Regions from separate parts of the Castellaniella ginsengisoli genome, predicted to be linked through region 2. Evidence: riboswitches for the same ligand, from Rfam matches in the RefSeq annotation. Region 2 holds a riboswitch; the other holds the start of a gene.

Region 1 (14,734 bases), 850 kb from region 2:
GCAGCTTCTCGACCACGTCGCCTTCCTGGATCAGGTCGTGGTTGACCTTGATCCCGGTGATTTCCCCGAAGGCCTTGGCCAGGACCTTGGCCTCGTATTCATGGGTGGTGATGGTCTCGGAGACCACATTGATTTCATTGACGCCCTGTGCCTTGAGCTTGGCGGCGGCGTCGATGAACCATTGCATCTCGGCCATCTGCTGATCCTTGCTCAGCGTGGATGGCTGGAACTCGTTGTCGACCCATTTCTGGGCCTCGGCCGGGCCGGCCCAGGCGGCCGGCCCCCCCAGCGCGCAAGCGACGGCCAGCGCCAAGGCGGTATGGCGGAATCTCATCATGTTCTCCTCTGTGTGCTCCCCTGCCCTCTCTGCCAGCGCCCCCCGGGGAAATAGGCGGCGCAGGAAATCTGTCGGAACCGGACCCGTTCCGCCCGGACTCACCCCTTGCGCATGATCACCGCCAGGACGCCCACGGACAGGACGAAACTGATCCAGACGGAGGGTTCCTCGTCCAGCGCGAACCAGTCCATCAAGCTTTCGCCCAGCCCCAGAAAGGCCAGGTTGAGATAGGCGGCCACCAGCAGGCCGATGAACAGGCGGTCGCCGCGCGTGGTCGCCATGGGCAGAAAGCCCTTGCGCAAGACCGTGGGCGAGCGGATTTCCCAGACTGTCATGACGGCCAGCATCAGAACGATGCAAATGAAGAACACGGCGGTGGGCGTGGTCCAGACCATCCAATCGAACATGGCGATCTCCTCGATCAATGTGAACAGGCCTAGACCCGGCCCATCGCGAAGCCCTTCGCGATGTAGTGGCGCACGAACCAGATGACGATGGCCCCCGGCACGATGGTGAGCGTGCCGGCTGCGGCGAGCGTGGCCCAGTCCATGCCCGAAGCCGAGACCGTGCGGGTCATGATGGCGACGATGGGCTTGGCGTCCACACTGGTCAGGGTGCGCGCCAGCAGCAGCTCCACCCAACTGAACATGAAGCAGAAGAAAGCCGCCACCCCCACGCCGGACTTGATCAGCGGCAGGAATATCGTCAGGAAGAAGCGCGGAAAGCTGTAGCCATCTATATAAGCGGTTTCATCGATTTCACGGGGAATGCCGCTCATGAAGCCCTCCAGGATCCAGACTGCCAGCGGCACGTTGAACAACAAGTGCGCCAGGGCCACGGCCCAGTGCGTGTCCATCAGCCCCAGGGTGGTGTAGAGCTGGAAGAACGGCAGCAGGAACACGGCGGGCGGCGTCATGCGGTTGGTCAGCAGCCAGAAGAACACATGCTTGTCGCCCAGGAAGGAATAGCGCGAGAAAGCATAGGCCGCGGGGAGCGCCACGGCGATCGCCATCATCATGTTCAGGCAGACATAGATCAGGCTGTTGACATAGCCCATGTACCACGAGGGATCCGTCAGGATGAGCCGGTAGTTGTCCAGCGTGAATTCACGGGGAAACAGGGAAAACTCGGCCAGGATGCCCTGGTTGGTCTTGAAACTCATGACCACCATCCAATAGATGGGGACCAGGGCGAACAGCAGGTACAGGATCAGGAAGACGGTGCGCTTGCGCGGCAGGAATGAACGGTCAGTCATGGGCGGCTCCCGAATCCCGGGTGCCGACGCGCAGCATCCAGTTGTACAGGACGAAACAGAACATCAGGATGATGAGGAAGTAGATCAGCGAAAAAGCGGCGGCGGGCCCCATGTCGAACTGGCCGATGGCTTTCTGCGTCAGGTACTGGCTGAGGAAGGTCGTGGAATTGCCCGGCCCGCCCCCGGTCAGCACGAAGGGTTCGGTATAGATCATGAAGCTGTCCATGAAGCGCAGCAGCACGGCGATCATCAGCACGCCCCGCATCTTGGGCAACTGGATGTAGCGGAACACGGCCCATTTGCTGGCGCCGTCGATGCTGGCGGCCTGGTAGTAGGCTTCGGGGATGGATTGCAGGCCGGCATAGGCGAGCAACGCCACCAGGGGCGTCCAGTGCCAGACATCCATCAGCAGTACGGTAAGCCAGGCATGCACGGGATTGCCGACGTAGCTGTAATCCACGCCCAGGGCGGCGAGCGTCCAGCCGAACAGGCCGATATCGGTACGGCCGAAGATCTGCCAGATCGTGCCGACCACGTTCCAGGGAATCAGCAGGGACAGGGAGACGATCACCAGCACGGCCGAAGCCCGCCAGCTACGCGCGGGCATGGACAGCGCCAGCATCACTCCCAGCGGGATCTCGATGGCCAGCACGGCGCCGGAGAACATGAGCTGTCTCCAGAGCGCGGCGTGCAGGTCTTCGTCGCGCATGATGCTGGCGAACCACTCTGTGCCGACGAAAACGGCGTTGTCCGGCGAAATGATGTCCTGGACGGAGTAATTGACGACGGTCATCAGCGGGATGATCGCCGAGAACGCCACGCAAAGGATCACCGGCAGGATCAGCCACCAGGCCTTCTGATTGACGGGTTTGACGGTACTCATATGATTTCCTTGGGCTACGACCCCTCTGCCTCGCGGCCGGCATGCCGCCCGGATTCGCCAGGCACGGATCAGGCTGCGGGGGCCGGTCTGTGCGCGGGCCCCTCCACGAGTTCTTCGTTGCGGTAATAACGGGTATGGGGGCCGACCAGGGCCAGGTGCACGACCGCGCCCGGCGCAGGAGGCACGGCGTCGACCGGCAGATGGGCCTTGATTTCCAGGGCGCCGATGCGGGCGCTGAGCAACTGGCTGGTGCCCACATGGCGCACATGGGTCACCGTGGCCGGCACGGTGCCTGCGCCGCCTTCGGACGAGAGGCTCAGGTATTCGGGGCGGATGCCCAGGGTCAGCGGCCCCGCCGGCAACGCAGCGGATGCCGGCCTGCCGAGACTGAGCCCATCCAGCCAGAGCCCGCCGTCGGCACGCCCCTCGACCGGCAGCAGGTTCATGCCGGGCGAGCCGATGAAGTGCCCCACGAAGGTATGGCGCGGACGCTCGAACAGGTCTTCGGGGGTGCCCTGCTGAACCACGCGGCCGCGTGCCATCACCAGCACCTGATCGGCGAAAGTCATGGCCTCGACCTGGTCGTGCGTGACGTAGATCAGCGTCAGGCCCAGTTCGTGGTGGATCTGCTTGAGCTTGCGGCGCAGTTCCCATTTCAGGTGCGGGTCGATGACCGTGAGCGGTTCATCGAACAATACGGCCGACACGTCCGGCCGCACCAGCCCGCGCCCCAGGGAGATTTTCTGCTTGGCGTCGGCCGCCAGATTGGCCGCCCGCTGATCGAGCTGCGCGGAGAGCTCGAGCATCTCGGCGATGCGCCCGACGCGCTCGCGGATCTGGGCGGCCGGCACCTTGCGGTTGCGCAAGGGAAATGCCAGGTTCTCGCCCACCGTCATGGTGTCGTAGATGACGGGGAACTGGAACACCTGGGCGATGTTGCGTTCCTGCGGCGTGGCGCGGGTGCAATCCACGCCATCGAAGCGGATGACGCCGTGCGATGCGGTCACCAGCCCCGAAATGATGTTGAGCATGGTGGTCTTGCCGCAGCCGGACGGACCCAGCAAGGCATAGGCTCCGCCGTCCTCGAAGGTGATATCCAAAGGCAGCAGCGCATAGTCGGCGTCGGAGCGGACGGTGCGCGCATAGCTGTGGGCCAGTTGGAGTTCGATGCGCGCCATTTCAGGCCTCCCGCGCCTGGGGCGCACGCAGCAAGGATTCATCCGGACCGAATACATAGGCCCGGCGGCTGGAAAAATGCAGCGTCACGGCGTCTCCCAGACTGTGGTGCTGGACGCCCCGCACCTGGGCCACCAGATTGCCGGCCGGCGTCTCGGCATGGACATACGTGGCGGAGCCGGAGATTTCGGCGAGCTGGACCCGCCCGGGAATCCGGCAGTCTCCGCCCTGGTCGATGAGCGACAGATCGGCCGCGCGCAAGCCAACGGTCACGTCGCCATCGGGCACGTCCGGCCCCGCCGGCAGGCTCACGCCCGCCAGCGATGACAGGCTGAGGGCGGTACGGCCGGCGCGGCCGGCCAGGAAATTCATGGGCGGATCGCTGAAAGCGCGCGCCACCCGGATCGATGCGGGACGCTGGAACACGTCCAGCGTGGGGCCGTACTGCAGCAGTTCGCCCTGATCCAGCACGGCCGTATAGCCGCCGAGCAGCAAGGCCTCGCCGGGTTCGGTCGTGGCATAGATGACGGTGGAGCGGCCTTGGTCGAACAGAGCGCCGAGTTCTTCGCGAAGCTCTTCGCGAAGCTTGTAGTCGAGATTGACGAGAGGCTCGTCCAGCAGCATCAAGGGGGCATCCTTGGCGAGTGCGCGCGCCAGGGCGACCCGTTGCTGCTGGCCGCCGGACAGTTCGGACGGCAGGCGGCCCAGGAATTCCTCGATGTGCAAGGCACGCGCAATCTCGCGCACGCGAGGCATGACGTCGGCCTCGCCGCGCAGCTTCAACGGCGAAGCGATGTTGGCGGCGACCGTCATGGACGGGTAATTGATGAACTGCTGATACACCATGGCGACGTTGCGGCGGCGCACGGGCAGGCCGGTGACGTCCACGTCGTCGACCAGGATCCGCCCCGAGGTGGGCGCATCCAGGCCGGCCATCAGCCGCATCAGACTGGTCTTGCCGGCGCGGGTCACCCCGAGCAGGACCGTGACGGCGGATTCCCGCGGCGCCAGATCCAGAGGGTGGAGCCAGGTTTCGGCGCCGACTTTCTTGCCGACGCCAGCCAGCTTGAGTTGCATGAGCCCTTACTCCAGAAGTTCCTTTTTGTGAATTATTGTTCGTTTTAACTCTTTTTACTGTCCATATAAACCCTAAGATTTTTTCCTTTCCTTTCGCTGTACAGTGTGTCCGTCATGACGAAGGCCGATTCCATGCACCCCAATCCACGCCAGCTCAAGCTGCTCAACCGCCTGCAGAGCGCGGGTTCCTGCAGCCTGGAAACCCTGGCCAACGATCTGGACGTCACGGTTCAGACCGTCCGCCGCGACGTCCAGCGCCTCGCCGAGGCCAGCCTGCTGATCCGCTTCCACGGCGGGGTCCGGCTGCCCAATTCGACCATCGAGAACATCGCCTATCGCCAGCGCGCCCAGTTGCACGCCGCCGAAAAGGAGCGCATCGCCCAGGCGATCGCCCGGGAGATTCCCAACGACTGTTCGCTGCTGATCAATATCGGCACCACCACCGAAGCCATCGCGCGCGCCCTGGCGGGCCACACAGGGCTGCGCATCATCACCAACAATGTCAACGTGGCCTATACCCTGGGCCGGCAACCTGGCTGCGAGGTCATTCTGGCGGGCGGCAGCGTCCGCCCCCGGGACCTGGGCATCGTGGGGGAAGCCACGGTGGAATTCATCCGCCAGTTCCGCGCCGACATCGCCCTGATGGGCATTTCGGGCATCGAGGCCGACGGCACCCTGCGCGACTACGATTTCCGGGAAGTGAAGGTGTCCCAGGCCATCATGCAATCGGCCCGGGAAGTCTGGATGGCCGCCGATACCAGCAAGTTCCACCGGCCCGCCATGGTCCGGCTGGGAGAACTGTCCCAGATTGGCCGTCTGTTCACCAATGCCCGCCCGCCGGAACCCTTTCCCGGCCTGCTCAAGGCCGCCGGCGTGGACTGCGTCATCGCACCCTGAGGACCCCCATGACTTACCTGCTCGCCCTGGACCAGGGAACTTCCAGCACCCGCAGCATCGTCTTCGACCGCCACGGCCGCATCGTGGGTCTGGCGCAGCGGGAATTCACCCAGCACTATCCCCAGCCCGGCTGGGTCGAGCATGATCCGCTGGAAATCTGGCAGACGCAGCGCGATACGATGAGCGAAGCGATCCACCGGGCGGGCATCGCCGCGCGCGACGTGCGCGCCATCGGCATCACCAACCAGCGCGAAACCACCGTCGTCTGGGACCGGCGCACAGGAGAGCCCATCCATCCGGCGATCGTCTGGCAGGATCGCCGGGCCGAGCCGACGTGCGTCGAACTGCGCACGCAGGGGCTGGAACCTGAAATCCTGAAGCGCACCGGCCTGCGCATCGACGCCTACTTTTCCGCCACCAAGCTGAAGTGGATCCTGGACCACGTCCCCGAGGCGCGCGCCAAGGCGCGGGCCGGCGACCTGCTGTTCGGCACCGTCGACAGTTGGCTGATCTGGAAACTCACCGGAGGCCGGCATCACCGGACCGACGTCAGCAATGCGGCGCGCACCATGCTGATGGACGTGCACCGCAACGCCTGGGACCCGGAACTGATGGCCTGGCTGGACGTGCCGGCCCGCATGATGCCGGACATCCTGCCCTCTTCCGCCGACTTCGGTGCAACCGACCCGGACCTGCTGGGCCATGCCGTGCCGATCTGCGGCGTGGCCGGCGACCAGCAGAGCGCGCTGTTCGGCCAGGCCTGCTTTCGGCCCGGCATGGCCAAGAACACCTACGGCACGGGCTGCTTCATGCTGATGCATACGGGCGACCGCTTCCAGGTCTCGGGCAATGGCTTGGTGACGACCAGCGCCGCGCAGCCCGACGACCGCCTGGCCTACGCGCTGGAAGGCAGCGTGTTCGTCGGCGGCGCCGTGGTCCAGTGGCTGCGCGACGGCCTGCGCGCCTTCGTGCGCAGCAGCGACATCGAAGAACTGTCGCGCAGCGTGCCGGATTCGGGCGGTGTCATGTTCGTGCCGGCCTTCACCGGCCTGGGCGCCCCCTGGTGGGACCCCGAGGCGCGCGGCACCATCACCGGCCTGACGCGCGGCACCACCATGGCCCACATCGCCCGCGCGGCCCTGGAAAGCATCGCCTACCAGAGCGCCGCCCTGCTGCAGGCCATGAGCCGCGACGCCCAGGCGGCCGGCGCGGCGCCGCTGCAGGAATTGCGTGTGGACGGGGGCGCCTGCGTCAACGACCTGCTGATGCAGTTCCAGGCGGACCTGCTGGGCATCCCGGTGCTGCGTCCCACCATGGTCGAAACCACGGCGCTGGGCGCGGCCTTTCTGGCCGGGCTGCAGGCGGGTGTCTATGCCGACCTGCAGGAACTGGAATCGCTGTGGCGCGTCGAGCGCCGCTTCGAGCCGGCCATGCCGCGCGACGAGGCCGCCGCCCGCATGGCTGCATGGGATCATGCCATCCGCCAGGCTTGCGCACGCTGAACCGGATCGCCCCCAATCCCTATAAAATGGGGTGTTGCGCTCCTGCCCGGCCGGGCAAGCGCCCGGCGGCCGCCCGGCCACTACAAGCACAGGACACCCATGCTGAAGAAACTCATCCTGGTCGTGGCGATTTTCCTCGTCATCCTGCTCGCCCTGAGCTTCGGGGAGACCGTCTTTCGCGAGGTCTTCGCCTGGATTTCTTCCCTGACGGGCGTGCTGATCCGCAACTTCGGCGACCTGTATTTCGCGGCGATGGGATATCTGCGCGCCCATACCGGCAAGGTGGTGCTGGCGCTCGTCCTGACGGTCCCCGCCAGCCTCTGGATTCTGCGCTCGCGCGGCGAATCCCTGGGCCGCCCGGCCGGCCAGCGCAAGATCGCCATCGTGCTTGCCCTCTTCCTGGGATGGCTGGGCGCACACCGCTTTTACCTGGGCCAGATCGGCTGGGGCCTGGGGCTGCTGATTCTCTGCTGGATTTTCATGCCCCTGGCTGTCGTGCTGGGCCTGATCGATGCAATCCGCTATCTGTTCATGGACGACGACACTTTCGCGACAACCCAGTTGTCCTAAGCCCTCGCGCCAGGCCATGCCGCCCCCTCGTCCCGCCGTTTACCGCCTGCTGGCCGCGCCTGTCGAGGCCGGGCCGCTGGCCGACGAGACCCTGTTGGCCCCCGCCATCCGGGAGCCCGTCGCCTGCCTCTGGGAAAGCGCCCCCGGACTGGTCGTGCCGCGCACCTACGCGGCCCGACCGGGATTCGCGGCCATCCAGGCACAGTTCGCCGCCCGGGGCTGCCCGATCCACGTCCGGCAATCGGGCGGCGGCGTGGTTCCCCAGGGGCCGGGCATTCTGAACCTGAGCCTGGCGCAGGTATTCGCCGGCCGCCCGCTCGACCATTCCGAAGCCTTCTATCAGCAGCTCTGCACGTGGATCCGCCTGGCCCTGGCCGCCTTCGGCATCGAAACCCGGGCCCAGGCCGTCGAAGGCTCGTTCTGCGATGGCCGGTACAATCTGGCCATTCCCGACCCCGCACGCAAGATTGCCGGCACCGCCCAGGTCTGGCGGCGTATTCCGGGCCATGCGCCTGACCGCCACGTAGGGCTGGCCCACGCCCTCATCCTGGCGCAGGGCGACCCTGGCGAGTGGACGGCGCGCGCCAACGCGCTGGAAACCGCATTAGGATCACCCCGCCGCTACCACAGGGACCGGATCGCGACACTGGAAAGCCAATTGCCGATCACGGAACGCCCCGGCTTCATGGCGGCCTTGCGGGGGCGGCTGCAGGAAGCCCTGCGGACCTTGCCGCCGTTACCGATCACCACACCGGCCCGACCGAGAGAACCATGAGCCCCCCACCCCTCGAAAACAAGACCGCCCGACTGACGGTGCTGATCGATCCGAACAAGAAGAAAGCCTTCGAGCAGCTTTGCGCCTCCCAGGACTTGACTCCCTCGCAGGTGGTGCGGCAAATGATCCGGGAATACCTGAGCAGGAACCATGTGGACTGGAAGCCCAGCAAGCCGCGCCCCAAACCCTGACTGACGCCGCGCGAAGACCGGCGGCTATGACGAGGCCGCGTTCGAATGCGGGCGCCCCGCCGCATCCAATGCCGCCGCGAGATCGGGCTGGAAGTCGCCCGCGCCCAGCCGGGACAAGATCCCCATGCGGTTCAGCTTGCCGCGGATCCTGGCATCGGCACCGCACAGGATGACGCGCCCGCCGCGGGCCCGTACGGCCGCGATTTCGTCGTCGAGCGCCTGCAGCGCAGTGGCGTCGGCAAACGGCACCCGATCCAGGGACAGGATCAGCACATCGGCGTCCTGGCTTCGGAATGCCGCGCGCAGGGATTCGACCGCCGCAAAGAACAAAGGCCCCCGGACCTGCAGCGCACGCATGCGGGATTCCGGCCCGCCCGGCAAAGCCGCACCGGGCAGCGCCATCGGCGCCACATCGACGCTGGACGCCATGCGATGCAAGAAATGCAGAATGGACAGGACAATACCGATATTGACCGCGACGACGAGATCGGCGAAGACTGTCAGCAGCAGCGTCAGGCACAAGATGACGGCATCCGCGCGCGGCGCATGCCGGATCAGGCGCACCACGCGGTGCGTTTCGCTCATGTTCCAGGCGACGACGAACAGGATCGAGGCCAGGGTGGCCAAAGGAATGTTGCGCGCCAGCGGCGCGAACGCCAGCAGGACCAGAACCAGCACCAGGGCATGGACCACGCCGGCCAGCGGCGCCGTGCCGCCGCTGCGGATATTGGTGGCCGTGCGCGCGATGGCGCCGGTTGCCGCAATCCCGCCGAACAGGGGGGCGATCACGTTGGCCAGGCCCTGGCCGAAAAGCTCGGCGTTGGAGTCGTGCCGGGTGCCGGCCATACTGTCGGCGACGACGGCCGATAGCAGCGATTCGATCGCTCCCAGCAGGGCGATGGCGAACGCCGGGCCGATCAACGGCAGGATCCTGTCCAGCCCACCCCCGGGCCAGTGAGGCAGCGGCAGCCCGCGCGGCAAATCGCCGAAGGTGCTGCCGATCGTGGCCAGTTGCGGAAACTGGAGCAGCCCCTGCAGGACCGTCGCCACGATCAAGGCCAGCAGCGGGCCCGGCACCCACCGCAACGTGGGCACCCAGCGGGGCAGCAGCACCAGCGCCAGCGAGCCCAGGCCTACGGCAGTGGTCACCGGATCGAGGCGCGGCAGATTCATCAACAGGAACCAGAGCTTTTCATGGAAAAAATGCCCCGGCACCGGGGGCAGGCCGAAAAAGGCCTGCCACTGCCCGACCCAGATAATGATGCCGATGCCGGCCGTAAAGCCCAGGATCACCGGCAGGGGAATGTAGCGGATCACGCCGCCGAGGCGGGCCAGGCCGAAGGCGCACAGCATCAGGCCCGCCATCAGGGTGGCCAGTTGCAGGCCCACCACCCCGTGTTCGGCCACGATGCCCGACAGGATGACGATGAACGCGCCCGTGGGGCCGGCGATCTGCACCCGGCTGCCGCCAAACAGCGACACCACCACCCCCGCCACGATGGCGGTGTACAGGCCTTGCTCCGGCTTGACGCCGGAAGCAATCGCAAAAGCCATGGCCAGCGGCAAGGCGACCACACCGACGATCACGCCGGCCACGATATTGCCCGCCCAATGCCGGGGGGCCCACAGTCCAGCCTTCCAGGCGTCCCGTGCAGCAAACATCATTTTCTTTCGATCGCTCCGCACGACCGCATCCGATGTCTGCTCCGCCCATGCGGCACGCGGTCTTGGTCAATGAACATCACATTATAATCCTATGAGGATGTCGGGACGGTCTTGTGGGCAGCCGAGCGATGCTGCAATGCAACGCGCTAAAATGCCGGCTGCTCAATCTTCCCTTCCGGATTTCAAGTGAGAAAAATCGTCCGCGCCAAGCTGCATGGCATCCGCGTCACCGGGGCCGACCTGGATTACCACGGCTCCATCACCCTGGACCCCGACCACTGCGAAGCCGCCGGCATCCTGCCCATGGAATTCGTGGACATCTGGAACAAGAACTCCGGCGCCCGCATCAGCACCTACGTGATCTACGGCGAGCGCGGCTCGCGCTGCTGCATCCTGAACGGCGCTGCGGCACGCACCTGCCAACGTGGCGACGAAGTCATTATCGCCAATTCGGAATACATCCAGGAAGCCGAACTGGAGCACATCAAGCCGGTGGTGCTGACTTTTCACCCCGACAATCGCGTGCGCGAGCATCTGGGCTATTCCGTCGGGCGCGACGCCCAGGGCCGCCTGAGCTTCGAGATCGTACAGTTCGACTGAGCTACAATCGAACCCGATTCGCCTTTTACCGAGCCTCGCTAGGGGTGCCGCCACGGCGGCTGAGACAGTCCCTTCGAACCTGATTGAGATCATCCTCGCGCAGGAAAGCAGCTCGCCACGGCAGTGGTCCGTCCGCCGTTCGCGTCTGCTTTCCGCCTTTTCCGACAGGCACGCCATGCAGACAACCCCCTCTCCCGCCTCTACCGCCCCCGAACGCGTGTTCGGCTGGGGCGACCACGCCGCCCTGTGGTTCAGCCTGGGCGTCGGCCTTCTGGTCATGCAGGTCGGCGCCTACCTGGTGCCGGCGCTGGGCACGCGCGACGCCCTGGCGGCCGTCATCGTCGGATCGATCCTGGGCGCCGGCCTGCTGGCCTGGGTCGCGCGCCTGGGCTGCGACAGCGGCCTGTCCAGCGCCGGCCTGATCCATGCCGCCTACGGCCGCGGCTTCGCCCGGCTGCCCGTGCTGCTCAACATCGTGCAACTGCTCGGCTGGGCGACCTTCGAACTGGTCGTGATGCGCGACGGCACCGCCGCCATCGCGCGCCAGGCGCTGGGACTGGACATGGGGCTGGCGCTGCCCACCCTGTTCTGGGGGCTGGTCGTCCTGGCCCTGCTGCGCGGCTCCATGATCACGCTGGTGCGGCGCATCGTCAGCCGCATCGGCCTGCCCCTGGTGATCCTGTCGCTGATCTGGCTGACCGTCCAGTTCGCCCTCAAACTGGATGCCGACGGGCTGCACGCCCTGTGGCGGCGGACCGGCGACGGCAGCATGAACGCCTTCCAGGCGCTGGACCTGGTGATCGCCATGCCGGTCTCCTGGCTGCCGCTGGTCGCGGACTATGCCCGGCATGGCCGCAGCGGCCGTGGCGCCCTGGGCGGCACCTGGCTGGGCTATGCGATCGCCAACATCTGGTGCTACGCCCTGGGCGTGCTGGTGATCACCGTCACCGGCCCGGACCTGGACATGGTCGCCGCCCTGCTCCTGGCCCAAGGCGGCCTGGTGGCCCTGGGGCTGATCCTGATCGACGAACTGGACAACACCTACGGCGACCTGTATTCGGGCTCCGTCTCCGCTCACAGCCTGTGGCAGGGCGCGAGCCTGAAGACCTGGGGCACGGTCCTGGCCGCAGTGTCCATCGGGCTGGCGATGGTGCTGCCCATGCATACGCTGGAGCCCTTCCTGCTGACGCTCAGTTCGGTGTTCGTACCGCTGTTCGGCACCATCCTGGGGCGCCTGGGGACGCAGCCCGCCCGCCTGGCCGATGCGCCCCGCGCATTGCACGTCGCTCCGGCGCTGACCTGGGTGCTGGGAATCGCGGTCTATCACATCCTGGCGCAATGGGCGCCGCACTACGGCAGCGCCCTGCCGACGCTCTTGCTGACCTTCGCCCTGGGCGCGCTCGGCGCACGCGCCGGCCTGCGGACCGCGCCGGCCGCCTGAGCGGGCAATGCGGCCGCCCCGGGTTCCCCCGGCCGTCCGGCACCCGTATCATGAAGGCTTCCAAGAACCTCATTCGGGAGACGAAGCCATGAGCAATCTCTTCATGCAGGCGGCCATCGAGGAAGCGCGCCGGGGGCTGGCCGAAGGCGGCATCCCCATCGGCTCGGTGATCGCCTACCGGGGCGAGATCATCGGCCGGGGCCACAACCAGCGCGTGCAAAAAGGCAGTGCGATCCTGCACGGCGAGATGGACGCGCTCGAAAACGCCGGCCGCCAGACGGCAGACGTCTATCGCGAATCCGTACTCTACACCACCCTCTCTCCCTGCGCCATGTGCAGCGGCACGATCCTGCTGTATGGCATCCCCCGCGTGGTCATCGGCGAAAACCAGTCTTTCATGGGCGAGGAGGAATTGCTCATCTCGCGCGGCGTCGAGGTCGAGGTCCTGCAGGACCCGGAATGCCTGGACATGATGCGCCGCTTCATCGCCGAGCAGCCGCATCTCTGGAACGAAGACATCGGGGTCTGAAAAAAAAGCCCGCCTCTTCCGAGGCGGGCCGGGTCGGGGGCCCGTTTCGGGCGCCCCTTTGCAAGCTGAAGCGGCTTACGTCCGCTGCGCGGCCAGGCCGGCGTCGGAGGCCGGCGCGGTCTTGCCGTCGAACAGCGAGGTCACGACCTGCCACATCACGCCCAGGCCGCCGACGATGAACACCACGTCGCCGAAGGTCCGGACCCAGCGCAGGGTCTGCAGGATGTCCTGCTGCATGAACGTCTCGCCGCGCGCCCACCAGGTACCCACGCTGTAGCTGGCATGGAACTGCATCAGGCCGATCGGCAGCAGGCTCAGGGAGATCATCATCACCAGGCCGATGTTCATGCACCAGAATGCCGTCTTCATGAGACTTTCATTGAACTGCATGTTGGGGCGCAGATAACGCAGCACGAACAGGGTGAAGCCCAGGGCCAGGAAACCGTACACGCCGAACAGGGCCGCGTGCGCATGCACCGCCGTGGTGTTCAGGCCCTGGATGTAGTAGAGCGCGATCGGCGGATTGACCATGAAGCCGAACACACCGGCGCCGAGCATGTTCCAGAACGCCACGGCGACGAAGAACTTCAGCGGCCACTTCAGGTTTTCCATCCACGGCGCACGTTCCTTCAGACGCCAGTTTTCCCAGGCCTCATAGCCCAGCACGACCAGCGGCACGACTTCCAGCGCGCTGAACGAGGCGGCGATCGCCATGATCGGAGTGGTGGTGCCCGAGAAGTACATGTGGTGCAGGGTGCCCGGGGTGCCGCCCAGCATGAACAGCACGGCCGAGCTCAGGCTGGCGATCGTGGCGCCGCGCTTGGACACCAGACCCATGGTCGAGAAGATGAAAGCCAGCGCCGTGGTGGCGAACACCTCGAAGAAGCCTTCGACCCAAAGGTGGACCACCCACCAGCGCCAGTACTCCATGACGGAGATATGGGTCTTCTCGCCGTAGGCCAGGCCCGCGCCGTAGAACAAGCCGATGCAGATCACCGAGGCGCTGAACAAGGCCAGCAGGTTTTTGTCGCCCTTTTGCTTGAACGCCGGCACGATGCCGCGCAGCATCAGGAACAGCCAGAACACGATGCCCAGGAACTTGCCGATCTGCCACAAGCGGCCCAGTTCGACGTATTCATACCCTTGGTGACCGAGCCAGAAATTCCATTCGGCGGGAATCAGGTGGGCGATGGCGGCGAAGTTGCCGGTAAAGGACCCCACGACCACCAGGATCAACGCCCAGAACAGGACGTCCACACCGAGCTTCTGGTGCTTCGGATCCTTGCCGCCGTTCAGGATCGGCACCACGAACAGGCCGACGGCAAGAAAGCCCGTGGCGATCCAGAACAGCGCCGCCTGGATGTGCCAGGTGCGCACCAGCGAATACGGCAGCCATTCGGATACGTTGATGCCGTAGAAAGTCTGGCCCTCGACCGTGTAGTGCGCGGTGAAGCCGCCGATGAAAATCTGCGACACGAACAGGGCCACGACCAGGAACAGGTACTTGCCCAGGGCGCGTTGCGAAGCCGTCAGGGGAATCTGCAGCACCGGATCGCGCGCCGGCACGGGGCCGTCGTCCTCGTGTTCCTTGTGGGTGAAAGCCCAGCCCCACACCAGCAGGCCCACCCCCGCGATCAGGATGATCACGCTCATGATGGACCAGATGATGTTTTCCGCCGTCGGCACGTTGTCAATCAGCGGCTCATGCGGCCAGTTGTTGGTGTAGGTCGCTTCGGTGCCCGGCCGTTCGGTCGCAGCGGCCCAGGCGGTCCAGAAAAAGAAGTCCGCCAGACGGGCGCGGGCTTCGGCAGACGGCAGCGTGCCTTCCTTCATGGC
Region 2 (14,734 bases):
TTCTCCGGGACGGTGGGTCTTGCCGCGCCGGCCCGCGCAGCGGCGCGGAACACCCGCCTGACGCAGGGCTGCTGGATCGGGCCGGTGCGGCGCACCAGGCTTTTGTCCTGTATGCGCGCCCCTAACCCCCCTGTTCCTGTATTTTTTCATGGAAATATGATTTTTTCATAAAAATTTATCTGGGTATATTGCCTATCATCATGAAAAATTAATCCCATTAGGAGCTGTCATGAAGGTTTTGGTTCTAGGGGCAGGCGTGGTCGGCGTCACGAGCGCCTATTACCTGGCCCGCCAAGGGCACGAAGTCACCGTGATCGATCGCGAAAGCGGCACGGCGGAAGAAACCAGTTTCGGCAATGCCGGCCAATTGTCCTTCGGCTATTCCTCGCCCTGGGCGGCACCCGGCATTCCCCTGAAGGCCTTCAAGTGGCTGTTCACACCGCACGCCCCGCTGACGATCCGCCCGGACGGCAGCCTGACCCAGTTGCGCTGGATGCTGGACATGTGGCGCAACTGCACGCCGGCCCGCTACGCCGCCAACAAGGACCGCATGTTGCGCTTGTCGGCCTACAGCCGCCAGTGCCTGCATGCGCTCCAGGCCGACACCGGCATTCAGTTCGAGGGCCGGCGCCAGGGTACGCTGCAGCTCTTTCGCACACAGAAGCAGATGGACGACGCCCAGCGCGACGTCCAGGCCCTGAGCGAGGCCGGAATCGCCCACGAGTTGGTCCAGGGCGACCGGCTGGCCGAATACGAACCCGCGCTGGCCCAGGTCCGCCACAAGCTGGTCGGCGGGCTGCGCACGCCGGACGACGAAACCGGCGACTGCCGCCTGTTCACCCAGGCCCTGGCCCGGATGGCCGAAGCGCAGGGGGTGCATTTCCGCTATGGCGAAACCATCCAGTCCCTGCAGACAGCGGGCGACCGCGTCACGGGCGTGCAGTGCGCCTCGGGCCTGGAGCGGGCCGACGCCTACGTCGTCGCCCTGGGATCGTATTCGCCCCTGCTGCTGCGCGGCGTGGTCGACATCCCCGTCTACCCCATGAAAGGCTATTCCATCACGGTGGACATCGCCGATCCCGACCGGGCGCCGGTGTCCACCCTGCTGGACGAAACCTACAAGATCGCCCTGACCCGCTTCGACCACCGCATCCGCGTCGGCGGCATGGCCGAAGTCGTCGGCTACGACACGGCGCTGGATCCGCGCCGCCAGCGAACCCTGGAAATGGTGCTGAACGACTTGTTCCCGGGCAGCTACGCCCCCGGAGACGTCCATTTCTGGACCGGGCTGCGCCCCAAGACCCCCGACAGCACCCCCATCGTCGGCTCCACGCAGCTGGGCAACCTGTACCTGAATACCGGCCATGGCACGCTGGGCTGGACCATGGCCTGCGGCAGCGGCCGCCTGATCGCGGACATCGTGTCGGGCAAGCCGACCGACATCCGCCACGACGATCTGGGCGTCCAGCGCTATCGCTGAACGTTCCGGGGCGGCCGGCGGGCGGCCGGCCTAGATTTCCCAGACGTAGCCGTAGCTGCGCAGGGACTCGATCGGGGGCTCCATGCCCGCCTGCAGGCCCCGCCAGCGCAAGCGGCTGATGATGCCGCGCGGCTTGGGATCATGCGGCCGGTTCCCATAGGCGTGCCGCCAGGCCGCCATCAGGGCCTGGTTCAGCATGGCGTGGCTGGCGACGTGGCCGGGCGCCTCGAACAGGCAGACCAGCACCGCGCGCTCGGAAACCGTCAGGCGCATCGAAGCGCCGCCGCAGTGCTGAAGGCACCACCCCTGGTCCTCCAGGGTCCACGGCCCAATCGCGTGGGCGGATTCTGCCGGCGCGGAACCGGCACGATCGAGACGACGCAGGCGCAAGGCGTGCAGAACGCCGGCCAGCAGGGTCGGCGGATCGCCCTGGCGCATGACGCAATCCACCCCGACCCGCAGCAGCGCCGCGATCTCGCCCCGGCGCGCAGGCCCGGTGAAAGCCACCAGGTCCAGCGGCAGGTTCATGTCGCGCACCAGATGCGCCGTCCGGCAATTGGCGGCGGCATCCGCCATGAGCAGCGCCGCCTCGCAGGATTGCATGTCGGCCCGGAGCGTCTCCCGGCCGAGCGCCTCGATCGACTCGCAGCGCCGCACCAGGCACCCCGCGGCCCGCAGGTATCGCAGGTCGGCGTTATCGGCCGGCGACAGCGCCCACACCCGACGTTCTTGCATACATTTCCCCCTGACGAACCGTCAAATATTACAAAAGTATTATTCCATAAACACCCTTGTGCTTGATCTTTTTAGTCCAATGGGCGGGTGGAAACCTTTGCAGAACGGCTCCGGCACGCCCGGCTCCTGCGCGGCCTGTCGCAGGAGGCTTTGGCACGCGCCTGCGGCCTATCGCAAAGCGCCGTCTCCAGCTACGAGAACGGCACGCGCCAGTCGCCGAAGAAACTGCTGAACCTGGCCCAGGTCCTGGAAGTGGATATCTACTGGCTGAGCCGGGGCCTGGGAGACATGACGCCCGCGCCCGGCACGTCCGGCGCGCTGGGCGAGGCCGCCTGGCCCTTTGCCTCGATCGATCCCCGGCAGTTCTGGAGCCTGACCCGCAAGGACCGCCAGGTAGTGGAGAACGCCGTCGGCGCCCTGATCGACAGCCTGCTGACGCCAGGGAAAGAACGCTAGCGGGTATACTGCACTCCACGCAGGGGTACTCGCCGGCCTGGCCGGCGTGTTGAGAAAAACCCTTCGTACCAGTACGGATAATGCCGATGCTGGGAGCGTGCGCGGTTTTCACTACGGGCTCATTCTGTCCCCGAACCCTTCTCCCGAAACGCGCTTCCCCCCTCCCCGACTCGGCTCCATTTCCGAATCCTGTTCGAACCTGGAGCTACATCTTGAACGCCAATCCGCAATTCCTCGCCTCCCGGGCGACCGTCGACCTGGCCGCTGTCGAGCCGCTGCCGCAATCCCGCAAGATCCACGTCACCGGATCCCGGCCCGACATTCGCGTGCCTTTCCGCGAAATCCGCCAGGACGACACGCCGACCTTGTTCGGCGGCGAACCCAACCCCCCCCTGACGGTCTACGACACCAGCGGCCCTTACACCGATCCCGAGGCCGTCATCGATATCCGCAAGGGCCTGCCCACGCCCCGCCTGCCCTGGATCCTGGAACGCGGCGACACCGAGGCGCTTTCGGGGCTGAGCAGCCAATACGGCCGCGCCCGCCTGGCCGACCCGGAACTGAATGCCCTGCGCTTCGACCTGAAACGCACGCCGCGCCGCGCCCGCGCGGGCGCGAACGTGACCCAGATGCACTACGCCCGCAAGGGCATCGTGACACCCGAGATGGAATTCGTCGCGATCCGCGAAAACCTGCGCCGCGAGGCGTACGTCGAATCCCTGCGCCGCAGCGGTCCGGACGGCGCCCGCCTGGCCGAACGCCTGACCCGCCAGCATCCCGGCCAGTCTTTCGGCGCCGCCATCCCCGAGCGGATCACGCCCGAATTCGTGCGCGATGAAGTCGCTCGCGGCCGCGCCATCATCCCGGCCAACATCAACCATCCCGAAGTCGAGCCCATGGCCATCGGGCGCAACTTCCTGGTGAAGGTCAACGCCAACATCGGCAATTCCGCCATCCGCTCGGACATCAGCGAAGAGGTCGAGAAGATGACCTGGGCGATCCGCTGGGGCGGCGACACGGTGATGGACCTGTCCACCGGCAAACACATCCACGAAACGCGCGAATGGATCATCCGCAATTCGCCGGTGCCCATCGGCACCGTACCGATCTATCAAGCGCTGGAAAAAGTCGGCGGGGTCGCCGAGGAACTGAACTGGGAGATCTTCCGCGACACGCTGATCGAGCAGGCCGAGCAGGGCGTGGACTATTTCACCATCCACGCGGGCGTGCGCCTGCCCTTCGTGCCCATGACGGCCAGCCGCATGACGGGCATCGTGTCGCGCGGCGGCTCGATCATGGCCAAGTGGTGCCTGGCGCACCACAAAGAGAGTTTCCTCTACGAGCGCTTCGAGGACATCTGCGAAATCATGAAAGCCTACGACGTCAGCTTCTCGCTGGGCGACGGCCTGCGCCCGGGCTCGGGCTACGACGCCAACGACGAGGCGCAGTTCGCGGAACTGCGCACGCTGGGCGAACTGACCCGGGTGGCCTGGAAGCACGACGTCCAGGTAATGATCGAAGGCCCGGGCCACGTGCCCATGCAGATGATCCGCGAAAACATGGACCTGCAGCTCAAGCACTGTCATGAAGCGCCGTTCTATACCCTCGGGCCGCTGACCACCGACATCGCGCCGGGCTACGACCACATCACCTCGGGCATCGGCGCGGCGCTGATCGGCTGGTACGGCACCGCCATGCTCTGCTACGTCACGCCCAAGGAGCACCTGGGCCTGCCCAACAAACAAGACGTGAAGGACGGCATCATCACCTACAAGATCGCCGCCCACGCGGCCGATCTGGCCAAGGGCCATCCGGGCGCGGCGATCCGCGACAACGCCCTGTCCAAGGCGCGTTTCGAGTTCCGCTGGGAAGACCAGTTCAACCTGGGGCTGGACCCGGACACGGCGCGCGCCTTCCACGACGAAACCCTGCCCAAGGACTCGATGAAGGTGGCGCACTTCTGCTCCATGTGCGGCCCGAAGTTCTGCAGCATGAAGATCTCGCAGGACGTGCGCGACTACGCCAAGGAAAACGGGCTGGACGAAGCCGCCGCGCTGGCCCAGGGCATGGCGGCGAAGTCGGCGGAATTCATCCGCCAGGGCTCCGCGCTGTACCAGAAGGCCTGAGGGCGCGGACGGCCGCCCCTTCAGGCGGCCGTCCGGCCGGCGCCGCTACCGCACCGCGTACAGGAACAATTCCACCCGGCGGTTCAGGGCGCGGCCCTCGGCGGTACGGTTGTCGCCCACCGGGCTGGCAGCGCCCCGGCCCTCGGCCATCAACCGGTCGGCGGCCACGCCGTGCCCGGACAGATAGCGCGTCACGGCCTCGGCCCGGCGCTGCGAGAGCGGCACGTTGATGGCGTCGGTCCCCGTGGAATCGGTGTGGCCGACGGCCTTGGCGCGCAATTCCGGATGTTGGCTCAGGGCCCGCGCCACGCTGTCCAGGACCGGCAGCAAGGCGGGCTTCAGCACGGCCTGGTTGGTATCGAACGACACATTGCTGGGGATGTTCACCTTCAGCGTGCCATCGGGCATCTCGATGACGGCGATCCCGAGGTCGGAAGCGCCGGATTTCTCGACATCCTGCTTGACCGTCTTCCAGTTGTAGCCGACGACGCTGCCCACCACGGTGCCGATGCCCGCGCCGATCAGCGCCGCCTGGCTGCTGTCGCCGATCAGCACGCCCAGCCCCGCCCCCAGCGCGGCCCCCGCGCCCGCGCCGACCGCCGTGTTCTGCCCCTGGGGCGACATATTGGCGCATGCCGTCAAGAGGACCAGGCTGCCGATGACCGCTGTGCGGGCGGTCCGTTCCATTGCCGTGCGCATCGCATTCTCCTTGTTATCCAGACGAGGACAGCGTAGCAAGAAGCGCCGGCACACGTGTAAGCCGATGCAGCGAAAGACGACAGGGAATTTCCGCCGGCCGGGCTCCGGCGGCGGAACCGGTGCGCGCCGGCCGGACACGGCGAACCCCGGGCGGGCGCGGAGAGTGCGCGCCAAGCCCGGGGCCCGCGGGCGCGATCAGTGCAGGATCTGGCTGAGGAAGAGCTTGGTGCGTTCGTGCTTCGGATCGTCGAAGAAGGCGTCGGGCGCGTTCTGCTCGATGATCTGGCCGTAGTCCATGAAGATCACCCGGTCGGCGACCTTGCGCGCGAACCCCATCTCGTGGGTCACGCACAGCATCGTCATGCCGGTCTCCTCGGCCAGCTCGACCATGACGTCCAGCACTTCCTTGACCATTTCCGGATCCAGGGCGGAGGTCGGCTCGTCGAACAGCATGATCTTGGGATTCATGCACAGGGACCGGGCGATGGCGACGCGCTGTTGCTGGCCGCCCGAGAGCTGGCCCGGGAATTTGTTGGCCTGCTCGGGGATGCGCACCCGTTCCAGGTATTTCATGGCGGTCGCCTCGGCCTCGGCTTTCGGGCGCTTGAGCACCCAGACCGGCCCCAGCGTCAGGTTCTCCAGCACCGTCATGTGGGGAAACAGGTTGAAGTGCTGGAACACCATGCCGACGTCCCGGCGGATGGCTTCGATCTGTTTGAGGTCGTTGGTCAGTTCCGTGCCGTCGACGATGATCTGGCCTTCCTGGTGCTCTTCCAGGCGGTTGATGCAACGGATCATGGTGGATTTACCCGACCCGGAAGGACCGCAGATCACGATGCGCTCGCTGGGCGCGACTTCGAGGTTCAGGTCCTTCAGGACATGGAACTGGCCGTACCACTTGTTGACGTTCTGCAGGCGGATGATGGGTTCCGACATGGACGAAAGCTCCTGGGCGGCTGGGCCGATGCCCCGCCGCGGCAAAGATTAACGGTGCTGCCCTTGATCCAACTGGCGTTCCAGCGACAGGCTGTAGCGCGAGATCGAGTAGCAGAAGACGAAATAGATGGCCGAGATGAACAGATAGGATTCCGTGCTGAACCCGCGCCAGACGGCGTCGGACACGGCCGCCTTGGCCGCCTGGGTCAGGTCGAAGATGCCGATGATCACCACCAGGGAGGTATCCTTGAACAAGGAAATGAAGATCCCCACCAGCGGCGGAATGACGATCTTCAGCGCCTGGGGCAGGATGATCTTGCGCATCTGCTGCCAGTAGCCCAGGCCCAGGGAATCGGCGCCCTCGTACTGGCCTTTGGGGATGGCCTGCAGGCCGCCGCGCACGGTTTCGGCCACATAGGCCGCCGCGAACAGGATGATGGCGATCTGGGCGCGCAGCAGCTTGTCGATGGAAAAGCCTTCCGGCAAGAAGAGCGGCAGCATGACCGAGGACATGAACAGCAGGCTGACCAGGGGGACGCCACGGATCAGCTCGATGTAGACCACGCATACGGCCTTGACGCCCGGCATGTGCGAACGCCGCCCCAGGGCCAGCAGCAGCCCGAAGGGAAAGGCGAAGGCGATGCCGAAGGTCGACAGGATCAGGGTCAGGGGCAGGCCGCCCCATTTGGCGTTCTCGACATAGGTGAGGCCCAGGACCCCGCCCCACATCAGCACGCCCACGGCCACCAGGCAGACCAGCCACATCAGCCCCAGGAACGGCCGCCAGAACCAGCGGATGCAACTGCAGACGATGACGCCCACCAGGATCACGGACGCCAGCAGCGGGCGCCATTGTTCGTCGTAGGGGTAGATGCCGAACAGGATCAGGCGATGCTTCTCGCGCACGAAGGCCCAGCAGTAGCCGCCCGTCGCGCGGCACTCGGCCGCCGTCGTGGCGGCGAAATCGGGCTTGACGAACAGATAGTCGATCAAGGCCGGAATCGCCATCAACAGGATCCACAGGGCCAGGATCGTCAGGATCGCGTTCAACGGCGAGGAAAACAGCCGGCTGCGCAGCCAGCCGATGACGCCCGCATCGGTGTGCGGGGGCCGGCGCCCGGTGCCAGGGAGGGTATGGTCCATCTATCGCTCCACCAGCGCGATGCGCTTGTTGTACCAGTTCATGAAGACCGAGATCGACAGGCTGACCACCAGATAGGCCGCCATGATGATCATGATGCCTTCGATGGCCTGCCCGGTCTGGTTCAGGATGGTGTTGGTGACGGCCACGATATCGGGATAGCCGATGGCCACGGCCAGCGAGCTGTTCTTGGTGAGGTTCAGGTATTGGCTGGTCATGGGCGGAATGATGACCCGCATGGCCTGGGGCAGGATCACCAGGCGCAGCGTGCGCGACCGCGACAGGCCGATCGAGGAGGCGGCCTCCCATTGGCCCTGGCTGACGGCCTGGACGCCGGAGCGCACGACCTCGCCCACAAAGGCCGAGGTGTAGGTCACCAGCCCCAGCAACAGCGCCGAGAACTCGGGCGACATGTTCAGGCCGCCCTGGAAATTGAAGCCCTTGAGTTCGGGCCGGTCGATTTCGAGCGAGCCGCCGCTGATCCAGAAAGCCAGCAGGGGCACGGCCACGAGCAGCCCGAGGGCGGCCCGCCCGAGGGGGAAGATCTTGCCGGTGGCGTCCTGGTGGCGGCGCGCCCAATGGGCCAGCACCACGATCAGCACGATGGCCAGCGCCAGACCGCCGAAGATCCAGTCCATGGCGTCGCCCTTGAGCCAGGGAATCTTGAAGCCGCGATTGGAAATGAAAACGTCCGGCAGGGGCTGCAGCGCCTGGCGCGGGCCGGGCATGATCTCGGTGATCAGGGCATACCAGAAGAAAAGCTGCAGCAGCAGCGGAATATTGCGCATGACCTCGATGTAGAGGCCGGCCAGGCGCGAGATCAGCCAGTTCTTGGACAGGCGGCTGATGCCCAGCAGCGTGCCGAACAGGGTGGCGGCGATCACGCCGATCACGGAAACCTTGAGGGTGTTCAGCAGGCCGACCACGACCGCATGGCCATAGGTGTCGGCGGGAGAGTATTCCACCATCGATTCGCCGATGGCGAAACCGGCTTCCTCATGCAGGAAGTCGAAACCGGTGGAGATGTTGCGCGCCGCCAGATTGTGCAGCGTGTTGGAGGACAGGTACCACACGCCCAGGCCGACCAGGCCCAGGATCAGAATCTGATAGATCAGCGCGCGCGTCGCGGGGTCGTTCCAGGACCAGCGCCGGCGAGGCGCCCTGGGTACGCGAGGTGTTGTTTGAGTCATAGGATGCGGGCGGTGAAGGCGGCGGCAGCAGCCGCCGCCGCTGGAACCCGGCCGCCGGGAGAACCCCGGCGGCCGAAAGAACCGTGGAGCGGATCAGGCGATCAGCGGATCGGCCAGGCGTACATCACGCCGCCCTTGGTCCACTGGGCGTTCAAGCCGCGCTCGAGCTTGAGCGGGGAGCCCATGCCGATGTTGCGCTCGAACGATTCGCCATAGTTGCCGACCTGTTCGATGATGTTGTAGGCCCATTTCTTGTCCAGGCCCAGACCTTTGCCCATATCGCCGGACACGCCCAGGATGCGCTGGATGTTGGGGTTGGGGCTCTTGAGCATCTCGTCCAGGTTCTTCGAAGTGATGCCGTATTCTTCGGCCTCGACCATGGCGTTCAGCGCCCAGCGCACCACCATGAACCACTCATCGTCACCCTGACGGACCATGGGGCCCAGGGGTTCTTTGGAGAAGTCTTCCGGCAGAATGATGTAGTCGTCCGGCGTGGCCGAAGAGGCGCGCAGGCTGCCCAACTGGGATTTGTCGCTGGTGACCACGTCGCAGCGGCCGGCCTCGAAGGTGCGGAAGCCTTCTTCAGAGGTATTGATCACGACCGGCTTGAAGTCGAGCTTGTTGGCGCGGAACCAGTCGGCCAGATTGAGCTCGGTGGTGGTGCCCTGCAGCACGCAGACGGAGGCGCCGCCCAGCTCGGTCGCGCTCTTCACGCCCAGGCTCTTCTTGACCAGTACACCCTGGCTGTCATAGTAGTTGACGCCGGCGCTCATCAGGCCCAGCGTGGTGTCGCGGGACATGGTGGCGGTGGTATTGCGGGTGAGCACATCGACTTCGCCCGACTGCAGGGCGGTGAAGCGCTGCTGGGTGGTCAGCGGAGTGACCTTGAATTTGCTGGCGTCGCCGAAAACCATGGCGGCCACGGCCCGGCACATATCGACGTCGATGCCCTGCCAGACACCCTTGCTATCGGCTTGCGAGAAGCCCGGCAGACCGGCGTTCACGCCGCATTGCACGAAGCCGCGCGCCTTGACGGCATCAAAGGTTTCACCTGCCTGAGCGGCGGTGCCGGCAAACAGCAGTGCCGCACCGACAGCTGCGAGTTTCATGAATTTCATAGTCATCCTTTCCCGATTGAGCAAGTGGCATTGAACAACACGGAATACAATCTCGTGGAATTGATCCGTCTGGGCTAGATCGTAGCCTGCCACCGCAGGCCTGAGACATGCGGGATATCCCTGCTCCCGCCATGGCAATCGGCCCGCGCCACGGCGGCCTTCCCAGCCGGATCCATCCCGGATCGACCCCGAAACGGCCAGCCGGGCATATTACGCTAAGTACACCAGACGCGCATGATCGAATTCCAGCATGTCTTCAAATCCTTCGGCCGGGGGCGCAATATCCTCGCCGACGTCAACTTCGGCATCGACCCCGGGGAATTCGTCTTCGTCTCGGGCCCCTCGGGGGCGGGCAAGTCCACCCTGCTGAAACTGGTCGGGGGGCTGGAACCCGCCAGCCGGGGCGCCGTCACGGTCAACGGCCACCGTCTCGACCGGCTGTCGGCGCGCACGCTGCCCTACCTGCGCCGCACCGTCGGCCTGATCCTGCAGGACGCCCACCTGCTGTTCGACCGCAATGCCTTCGACAACGTCATGCTGCCGTTGGCCGTGCTGGGCCTGGATCGCGTCACGGCCGCCACCCGCGCCCGCGCCGCCATGGAAAAAGTCGGCCTGCGCGGCAAGGAAGACCTTTCGCCCATCGAATTGTCCGGCGGCGAACAGCAGCGCCTGGCCATCGCCCGCGCCATCGTGGGCCGGCCCGCCATCCTGATCGCCGATGAACCCACCGCCAACCTGGATCACGACAGCGCCACCCGCATCATGGACGTATTCCGCGACTTCAACCGGGTCGGCGTCACGACCCTGATCGCCTCTCACGACACCGCGCTCATGACCCGCTACGCGAGGCGCACACTGCGCATCGACGCCGGGCGCTTCGAAGACATCGCGGGGGTGCCGACATGAACGGCACGCCCCGCAACACCAGGAGGGCGCCATGAACCGCTGGCTGCGGCATCACCGGTACGCCCTGGCCGTGGCGCTGCGGCGCCTGCGCCAGCACCCCTTCTCATCCCTGGCCAACATCGCGGTCATCGCCCTGATGCTGGCCGTGCCCGTTCTGGGAGCCTCGATCCTGCAGTCCAGCCAGCCGCTCGCCCGGCAGTTGGCGGTCGCGCCGGAACTGACGCTGTTCCTGAAGGCCGGCACCCCGGCCGCCGCGCAGCAAGCCCTGCTGGCGCGCGTGCGCGAGCAGGGCGGCGGGCACATCGCCCAGGCCCGGCTGATGCCGCGCGACCAGGCCATGGCCCAGTTGCGCGCCGATCCGACCTGGGCGCGCGCCCTGGACGCCCTGCCCGACAACCCCTTGCCCGACGCCCTCATCGTCACCCTGCGCGATTCCGACACTCCGGCGCGCGAAGCGGCCGACCTGGCCGAAGCCTGGCGCCAATGGCCGGAAATCCAGGAAATCCAGCTCGACAGCGAATGGGTGCGGCGCCTGGAATCCCTGCTCGCCTTCATCCGGGTGGGGCTTGGCATGCTGGCGGGCGCCGTGGTCATCGTCGTATTGGCGACCGTGTTCAATACCGTGCGCCTGCAGGCGCTGACCCAGCGCGAGGAAATCGCCGTCGCCCGGCTGGTGGGCGCGACCGAATCCTTCGTCCGCCGCCCCTTCCTGTATCTGGGCGCCCTCACCGGCCTGGCCGCCAGCCTGCTGGCGCTGCTGCTGGCCTGGCTGGCGCTGACCCCGCTGAATGCGATTCTGGGCGGTTTCGCCCGCAGCTACGGCGTGGACTGGGCGATCCGCCTGCCGGCGGCCCCGGACCTGCTGTTGTCCGGCCTGCTGGTGGCCCTGCTGGGCGCCGTCGCGGCGCGCCTGTCGGTCACGCGCCGCACCCGGTTCTGATGCGGCGCCCGACCGCGCCGCCCGACAGCGCCGCTGCCCGCATCGCCGCGTGGCAGCATCGGGCCGGGCGCCACGGCCTGCCTTGGCAAGGCACCCGCGACCCTTATCGCATCTGGTTGTCGGAAATCATGCTGCAGCAGACCCAGGCGGCCACGGTGGTGCCCTACTACACGCGTTTTCTGGAACTGTTTCCCACCGTCATCGACCTGGCCGACGCACCGCAAGATGCCGTCCTGCAGGCCTGGGCCGGCCTGGGTTACTACGCCCGCGCACGCAACCTGCACCGCTGCGCACAGACATTGCGCGACCAGTTCGGCGGCCGCTTCCCCGCCCGCGCCGCCGAACTGGCGCAACTGCCTGGCATCGGCCCCTCGACCGCCGCCGCCATCGCCGCTTTTGCCTTCGGAGAGCGCGCGCCGATCCTGGACGGCAACGTGCGCCGGGTGCTGGCGCGCTATTTCGCGGTCGAGGGCGACCCGACGGCGGCACGCGCGGCTCGGCAGCTCTGGGAGCACGCACAGGGGCTGCTCGCCGCCGCGCCCGCCGAACTGGACATGACGGCCTACACACAAGGCCAGATGGACCTGGGGGCCACGATCTGCACCCGGACGCGGCCCGACTGCGCGCGCTGCCCGCTGGCACCGGATTGCCGGGCGCGGATCGAGAACCGCCAGGACGAACTGCCGGCGCCGCGCGCGCGGCGGGCGCAGCCGCTGCGTCATGGGTGGATGTTGATCGCCGAATGCGCGCGCCGCGTGCTGCTCGAACGCAGGCCGGATTCGGGCATCTGGGGCGGCCTGTGGGCCTTGCCGCAATTCGAGGATGCCCTCGCGCTGCGGGCAGCCTGCGCCAGCCTGTCCGCCACCTCGGCGCCGCGGGCGATGGCGGCGGTCGATCACGTCTTCACGCATTTCCGGCTTCGCATGCACCCCTGCCGGCTGCAACTGCCGGACGGGGCCGCGCCGGCGACGGGCCACGCGGACCGCGCCTGGGTGCCCGTCGGCGAACTGGGCGCCTACGGCATGCCGGCGCCCATCGCCCGCCTGCTGGGCAGCCTGTACGACGACGCGTCCCCGCTGCGCTGACCCGCCTCCCGGCTCGGGCCGCGCTCACCCATCCGGGCGGGGGGGCTGCGCGCCGATGCTCATCAGCAGGCCGCAGGCCACCCCCAGCGTCATCAGCGCCGTGCCGCCGTAGCTCATGAAGGGCAGCGGCACCCCCACCACCGGCAGCACGCCGGTCACCATGCCGATATTCACGAACACGTACACGAACATCATCATGGACATGGCGCCGGCCAATAACCGCCCGAACTGGGTGGGCGCCCGCACGGTGATCGTCAGGCCGCGCAACACCAGCAGCATGTACAGGATCAGCAGCACCACCCCGCCGTACAGGCCGAATTCCTCGGCGTATACGGCGAAGATGAAGTCCGTGGTCCGTTCGGGGATGAAGTCCAGGTGCGTCTGGGTGCCCTGCATGTAGCCCTTGCCGTACAGGCCGCCCGAACCGACCGCGATCATGGACTGGATGGTATGAAAGCCCTTGCCCAGCGGATCCGAGCCCGGATTGAGCAGCACGCAGACGCGGTATTTCTGATAATCGTGCAGCACCACCCAATCCACCTCGGGCTGGCAGATCTGGTCTTCGTACGCCACCAGCGTTCCCAGCGCCAGCGTCACCGCCAGCACCGCCGGTATCAGCAGCTTGAACGACAGGCCGGCAAAATAGATCACGCAAAAGCCCGAGGCCAGCACCAGCAGCGCCGTGCCCAAATCCGGCTGGTCGATGATGAGCCCCGCGGGCACCGCCAGCAACACCCCGGCCACCAGGAAGTCCAGGATGCGGAAACGATTGGCCGACTGGCGCTGGAAATACCAGGCCAGCATCAGCGGCACGGCGATCTTCATCATCTCCGAGGGCTGGATGCGCGTGATTCCGAGATTCAACCAGCGGGTTGCGCCCTTGCTGGTCTCTCCGAACAGCATGACCGCCACCAGCAGGCCCACCCCGAGCACATAGAACAAGGGCGCCGCACGCATGATCCAGGCCGGGCGCAACAGCGCGACGAACCACATGGCCGCAAACGCCAGCAGGAAGTTGCGCAACTGATCGGCGAAGCGCCAATCGGTATTGCCCACCGCCGAATGCATGGTGGCCATGCCGACCAGGGCCATGACGACCAGCAGAATCAGCAGAGGCCAATCCAGCACCGCGAACATGCGGCGCGCCGCCTGCACGATCAGCTTCATGGGTTCTCCTCCAGGGCGCCGTCTCCGGGAGCCAGGGATTCATCGGGCGGGAGCGCCGGCTCGGGCGCCTCGCCTTCATCATCGGGTGCCGGATCCAGTTCGGGCCGCCCCGGAGCGGCCGCCGGCTGCGCCGGGTCGCCCTGCGCTTCCCGCTCGATCTGCAGGCGCGCGCGACGCAGCGCGGTGCGGTCCGGATCCAGCCAGTAGTCGAACACCGTGCGGGCGATCGGCGCGGCCACCGAGGCGCCCCAGCCGCCATTTTCCACGATCAGGGCCACGGCGATCTGGGGATCCTCGACTGGCGCATAGGCCATGAACAAGGCGTGGTCGCGCAGGCGCTCATCGACCGAGTGCGCCCGGTACTTGGCGCCGCGCAGGCTGTAGACTTGAGCCGTGCCGGTCTTCCCGGCCGCCTGGTAGGGCGCGCCATCGAAAGCGCGCCGCGCCGTCCCTTTGCGCACGACATCCACCATGGCCTCGCGGATCACGCGCAGATTGTCCGGCTTCAGATCGATGGTGTACTGCGGGCCGGCCACGGGATAGTTGAACCGCCCCGAGAGCGGGTCGATGATCCGGCGCACCAGGTGCGGCTTCATGTAGACCCCGTCGTTGGCGAGCACCGCGGTCGCCTGGGCCAGTTGCAGCAGGGTGAAGGCGTTGTAGCCCTGCCCGACGGCGACCGACACGGTCTCGCCCTGATACCAATGCTGCTGCTCGCGCTGTTTGTAGGCCTTGCGTTTCCAGGCGCGCGAAGG

What was found. A riboswitch is a leader RNA that binds a small molecule or an ion and turns the genes downstream of it on or off. The one in region 2 is predicted to bind thiamine pyrophosphate.
Region 1: linked by a shared signal. The riboswitch ahead of ABRZ00_RS10505 (cytosine permease) and the one ahead of thiC (phosphomethylpyrimidine synthase ThiC) in region 2 are both predicted to bind thiamine pyrophosphate.

What each region holds. Positions count from the first base shown of each region.
Region 1 covers NZ_CP158257.1:2,219,733-2,234,466, reverse strand. Annotated here, with positions in the region: gene ABRZ00_RS10570 (ABC transporter substrate-binding protein) at 1-334, opposite strand, end outside; gene ABRZ00_RS10565 (DUF2160 domain-containing protein) at 436-744, opposite strand; gene ABRZ00_RS10560 (carbohydrate ABC transporter permease) at 774-1,592, opposite strand; gene ABRZ00_RS10555 (sugar ABC transporter permease) at 1,585-2,475, opposite strand; gene ABRZ00_RS10550 (ABC transporter ATP-binding protein) at 2,544-3,653, opposite strand; gene ABRZ00_RS10545 (ABC transporter ATP-binding protein) at 3,655-4,728, opposite strand; gene ABRZ00_RS10540 (DeoR/GlpR family DNA-binding transcription regulator) at 4,861-5,625, shown strand; gene glpK (glycerol kinase GlpK) at 5,634-7,127, shown strand; gene ABRZ00_RS10530 (TM2 domain-containing protein) at 7,227-7,697, shown strand; gene ABRZ00_RS10525 (lipoate--protein ligase family protein) at 7,714-8,472, shown strand; gene ABRZ00_RS10520 (ribbon-helix-helix protein, CopG family) at 8,469-8,663, shown strand; gene ABRZ00_RS10515 (SulP family inorganic anion transporter) at 8,688-10,325, opposite strand; gene panD (aspartate 1-decarboxylase) at 10,515-10,928, shown strand; TPP riboswitch at 10,959-11,051, shown strand; gene ABRZ00_RS10505 (cytosine permease) at 11,104-12,369, shown strand; gene ABRZ00_RS10500 (nucleoside deaminase) at 12,458-12,898, shown strand; gene ABRZ00_RS10495 (nitric-oxide reductase large subunit) at 12,974-14,734, opposite strand, start outside.
Region 2 covers NZ_CP158257.1:1,373,852-1,388,585, reverse strand. Annotated here, with positions in the region: gene ABRZ00_RS06535 (D-amino acid dehydrogenase) at 230-1,480, shown strand; gene ABRZ00_RS06530 (hypothetical protein) at 1,511-2,215, opposite strand; gene ABRZ00_RS06525 (helix-turn-helix transcriptional regulator) at 2,303-2,671, shown strand; TPP riboswitch at 2,683-2,783, shown strand; gene thiC (phosphomethylpyrimidine synthase ThiC) at 2,884-4,797, shown strand; gene ABRZ00_RS06515 (OmpA family protein) at 4,843-5,496, opposite strand; gene ABRZ00_RS06510 (amino acid ABC transporter ATP-binding protein) at 5,692-6,432, opposite strand; gene ABRZ00_RS06505 (amino acid ABC transporter permease) at 6,481-7,575, opposite strand; gene ABRZ00_RS06500 (amino acid ABC transporter permease) at 7,576-8,763, opposite strand; gene ABRZ00_RS06495 (amino acid ABC transporter substrate-binding protein) at 8,865-9,881, opposite strand; gene ABRZ00_RS06490 (cell division ATP-binding protein FtsE) at 10,116-10,787, shown strand; gene ABRZ00_RS06485 (permease-like cell division protein FtsX) at 10,819-11,727, shown strand; gene mutY (A/G-specific adenine glycosylase) at 11,727-12,812, shown strand; gene rodA (rod shape-determining protein RodA) at 12,837-13,979, opposite strand; gene mrdA (penicillin-binding protein 2) at 13,976-14,734, opposite strand, start outside.